2 regions of the Protofrankia sp. CiP1_Cm_nod4 genome follow, and region 1 is predicted to be linked to the other one. Evidence: predicted binding sites of a transcription regulator. Region 1 holds the regulator's gene; the other holds the start of a gene.

What was found. The regulator LexA, encoded in region 1, represses DNA repair genes until DNA is damaged. The targets are predictions, from matches to a motif close to CGAACNNNNGTTCG.
Region 2: AC5LSR_RS20450 (HNH endonuclease signature motif containing protein) is a predicted target of LexA. The motif match lies at 1,329-1,342, and genes of this name have one in related genera.

What each region holds. Positions count from the first base shown of each region.
Region 1 covers NZ_CEVIVC010000003.1:24,800-27,191, forward strand. Annotated here, with positions in the region: gene AC5LSR_RS01490 (LysM peptidoglycan-binding domain-containing protein) at 1-241, opposite strand, end outside; gene lexA (transcriptional repressor LexA) at 527-1,276, shown strand; gene miaA (tRNA (adenosine(37)-N6)-dimethylallyltransferase MiaA) at 1,294-2,208, shown strand; gene AC5LSR_RS01505 (EAL domain-containing protein) at 2,274-2,392, shown strand, end outside.
Region 2 covers NZ_CEVIVC010000149.1:5,527-7,918, reverse strand. Annotated here, with positions in the region: gene AC5LSR_RS20450 (HNH endonuclease signature motif containing protein) at 1-1,218, opposite strand, end outside; gene AC5LSR_RS20445 (hypothetical protein) at 1,510-2,392, opposite strand, start outside.

The sequences.
Region 1 (2,392 bases):
CCAGCCGGGCCACGACCACCCGGGTGTCACCGTCGGGAGCCAGCGCGCGCGCGATGCCCCACAGCGTCTCCCCGGAACGCACCACGTGGACGCGCACCGGCCGGTCGTCCCCGGTCGGCGCGGCCGACGACGTCACCCGGGCCACGGACAGCACCAGGCAGGACACCAGCATGACCAGGACAATCAGGACAACCCGGCCCCGCCCGGTCAGCCGCAGCGGAGGCTCAGCCGACGCCCGCATCGTCCACCTCCCCAACTTCCACCAGCACATACCACTTCCAACAACATGATCAAAGAACATCCGTTCGATCGAACGTCTGATCGAGTTTGTACCGCACGGTCCCGACGGAATCGTCGTGACACGCTCGAACAGACGTTTGAGATATCCGGCCGCGGCGGTTACGGTCGTAGCGATCAGATTCAGGTCAGATCCAGGTCGTGGCCGCCAGCTCCGGTTCACGGCAGAACGTCGGATATGCCGGGAGCGCAAGTCTGCCATGACCGACAACGAAGGAGTACGGCAGGGATGACCACCGACGACAACCGCACCCGCCGCGGCCGGCCACCCCGCGGCTCCGTGCGCGACCTGCCGGACGGGCCGGCGGACGCCACGGGCCTGACCCCCCGCCAGCGCAGGGTGCTTGAGGTGATCCGCGACGCCGTCGAGCGCCGAGGCTACCCGCCGAGCGTGCGGGAAATCGGCGATGCGGTGGGGCTCACGAGCACGTCCAGCGTCGCGCACCAGCTCAAGACGCTGGAGGAGAAGGGCTTCCTGCGCCGCGACCCGCACCGCCCGCGGGCCATGGAGGTCCTCTCCGCGCAGGCACCGGTACGCCCCGTGCCACGCCAGGCGCCCGCCGTTGGTACGCTCGCGGCAGGCTCGTCGGCGGCTGGCCCCGCACAGGCGGCCTATGTGCCGGTCCTCGGCCGCATCGCCGCGGGTGGGCCGATCCTCGCCGAGCAGGCGGTCGAGGAGGTCTTCCCGCTCCCCCGCGAGATCGTGGGGGAGGGCACCCTGTTCACCCTGCGGGTCGTCGGGGACTCCATGGTCAACGCCGCGATCTGCGACGGCGACTGGGTGGTCGTCCGCCAGCAGCCGGTCGCGGACAGCGGCGAGATCGTCGCCGCGATGATCGACGGCGAGGCGACGGTCAAGACGCTGCGCCGTCGTGACGGCCACGTCTGGCTCGAGCCGCAGAATCCGGCCTATGCTGACATTCCGGGTGACAGTGCGACGATCCTCGGCCGGATCGTCGCGGTTCTTCGCCGGGTCTGATCCTCCCGGGAGTGAGCATGGGCACAGGTGTCGACCGGCACCGCGCCGGCCGGGTCGTGGCTGTCGTCGGGCCGACAGCGGCCGGCAAGAGCGACCTGGCGATCGCGCTGGCCACCGAGCTGGGCGGTGAGATCGTCAACGCCGACTCCATGCAGCTCTACTGCGGGATGGACATCGGCACCGCCAAGGTGCCGCCGGCGGAACGCGGTGGTGTCCCCCATCACCTGCTCGATGTCTGGGAGGTCACCCGCGCCGCCGACGTAGCGTCCTACCAGGCGCTGGCCCGGCAGGCCGTCGACGGCCTGCTGGCCGCCGGCCGCACGCCGGTGCTCGTGGGCGGCTCCGGGCTCTACGTCCGGGCCGTCCTCGACGACCTCGCCTTCCCCGGCACCGACCCGGCCGTACGGGGACGGCTGGAGCGGGAGCTGTCCGAGCGGGGCCCGGCCGCGCTGCACGCCGATCTCGCCGCGCGGGCGCCGGCGGCGGCGGCGGCCATCCTGCCTGGCAACGGCCGGCGTATCGTGCGCGCGCTGGAGGTGGTGGAGCTCACCGGCGGCTTCACCGCCTCCCTGCCGGAGCACCGCTCGGTCTACGACGTGGTCCAGTTCGGCATCGACCACCCGCAGCTCGACGAGAGGATCGCCGGCCGGGTGGCCGGTATGTGGGCCGCCGGCATGATCGAGGAGGTCCGCGCCCTCGTCGACATGGGCCTGCGGGACGGCCCCACCGCGTCCCGGGCGCTGGGCTACGCCCAGGTTCTCGCCTGGCTCGACGGCGCGCTCGATTCGGCCGAGTCGGCCCGGCTCGCGACAATCGCCGCGACGCGCCGACTTGCACGCAGACAAAGGTCGTGGTTTCGGCGCGATCCTCGCATAATTTGGCTGGACCGTCCCGACGTCGAACAGGTGGCGGGCATGGTCGACTCGGCCTGAACGTGCGACGACTCCGTGGCTCGTTCTTCCCGCCGGCTGGAGACACCCGTCGTCTGGAGACATGTGTGACCGCGATCGAGTTGAACCTCGTCCCGGCCCTGTGTGCCGCGTTCGACGACGGGTCGTTACAACTGCACTACCAGCCCGAGGTCGACCTGCGCACCGGGTCGGTCCCCGGGATGGA
Region 2 (2,392 bases), on a different contig from region 1:
CCCGGCGGGCTCGACGTCCCAGGGTTCGGGGATGCTGGGGTAGACCCGTCCGGTCGGGCTGGTCCACATCGCGGTGTCACCGTCGGTGCGTTGAACCGTCCAGCCGCCCTCGTGTTTGGCCCTGTGGTGGCGCCGGCACAAGGTCAGTAGATTCTCTTCGCTGGTGGGTCCGCCGGCGCTGTGCGGCTGGATGTGGTCGAGGTCGCAGAACTGGGCAGGTTTCCGGCAGCCCGGGAAACGGCAGGTCCGCTGCCGCGTGCGCAGCAGCCGGGCGAGGCCGGGTGCGGGGAAGCGGCGGCCGACCTCGATCGGCCGGTCGCCCTGGGCGGGGTCGGTGAAGATCCGCCGCCAGGTCGCCTCCCGGGCGAGCTCCCGGACGGTTTCTGCGGGGATCGGCCCGTAGCCGGCGAGTTCCCCGGGGGTGTCGCTGACCGCGGCGAGGGTCGCGGCGGAGACGAGTATCCCGACCTCCACGGACACCTCAGCTCCCCGGTCGCGGCCGAGGAGCAGGTCGACGAGGGCGTCGGCGCGGCGGGCGTCCATGCTGGGGCGTTCGTCCGGGCCGGTGTGGGGGATGGTCATGCCAGGGGGCTCGTCCGGGTCGGCGACCGCGCGGGCGAGGGCATCGAGGCGCTGGTAGGCGGCTTGGGCGTCGAGGGCGGGCAGCAACGCCCACAGTTCGGCCATCCCGTCCTCGGCCGGACGAAGCTGCACCTCCCGACCTTTGCGGGCGTGGGCGTGCCGTCGCCGCGCGCCGTCCGGGTCGGCGCTGAGAACGGCCCGGCGCAACGCCTGACGGAACAGGCTGGGACTGCCCCGCCCACCCCGGGCCAGCACCTTCCGCTCGACCGCGGCGGCTTTGTCTGCGGACAGGGCGGCGGTTGTCTCGGCGACCGCGCGGACCCGACCCAGATCGATCGCCCCGGTCTCCAGCGCGGCCAGGGTGGCCGGCAGCCGGTCGACGACGGTGACCGCAAGCTCCACGCTGGCCGCGGCAGCGGCCGGGGACAGGGCGAGTTCGGCGGCGATCTCCTCCGCGGCCCACCCCGGCCCGGCCGGGTTCCCCTCCCCGGGCGGGGTGGGCCGCAACGCGGCGAGACGGGCCTGGGCACGCAGCATGACCGCCTCCAGCCCGGCGATCCGCCGCCGCACCGCGGCCATCAGGGACAGGCAGCCGTCCGAGTCACAGGAGGCCACCACCGGCAGACGGCCGGCCATGTCACAGCCCGCCAGCGCTGGCGGGCCACCGCACTCGGCGCGGCCCGTCGGCGCTGGCGGCGGGGCCGGAACCGCCGTGCCAGCCGGGGCTGGGTCGCCCACCCTGGTATCGAACATATGTACGAGTATAGTCGCTTATATGGACATTTTCACCCCTGACGACGATCGCTCTCCCGGCCCTCCGCACAGGCGCAGGACGCAGACCGCATACGAGAGGCATCCATAATGATCTATAAAGTCCGGTTGCGCCGGGCCGGTGCCTGGTGGCCGACGGTTGGTCATGATCGTGCGTCAGCGGCCCGGGGGGCCGGCGGCGGGGCGGAAGTCGTGGTCCGGATGGTCCCGGGTGGCTGGGCCACCCGGGACCCGGGGCCAGTCCCAGGCCACCCCGTAGTGGAGCCCGCGGGAAAGCTCGACGAAGTCCTTGCGGACGTATCCGAGGCTGCTCGGCACAAGCCAGTGCTCCTCGTCGTCCGGATGCAGCCGGGCCTCCGGGCCGAGCACGCCGCTGAAATACCAGACGCGGACGGGTGGTACCGTCGGGTCGAACTGGAGCTGTACCGTGTATCGGCTGTTCTGCTGCTCTTTCGGTGTGTAGTTCAGGACCGGTGTCATCTCGCGGTCGGTGTGTATGCGCAGCCGGTACACAAAGGAAACGCGGTCGCCGGGGGAAAGCGCCGCCGAGAACTCGAGCTCGGTCACCTCGTACCCGTTCGGGATGAAGGTGGAGCGCCGGACCGCGCAGTTCGCCAGCGCTTCGACGGAGATCACCTCGGGTCGCGGGTCGCTGTGATAGCGGGTGGTCGCCACGTAGTGGTCGATCCCGTCGTCGAGGGCGACCAGGGACCGGAATATCAGCACTTCCGTCGGGATCCGGCCGGAAAGTCGTACCAGCAGCTCGGCCCGGTCAAGGAGAAACCGCGGCCGGCTGGCGTCGAGGAGGCCCGGCGCACCGCTGCCGGCCAGGTAGTCCTGCCAGCCGGCACCGGCGCTGAGCTCCGCGACCCGCTGCCTGAGCAGGAGCGCGGCCTCGACGGTCCCCCGGTAGAACCATTCCCGTACGGTTCGCTCGTGTCGGCCCCGGCGGCGGGCGAGTGCGTCGATCCGGGCCGTCAGGGACGGCTCACCCGGATTCTCGCCGTCAATGTTGAAACCGATCTGGGCACCGGTCCGC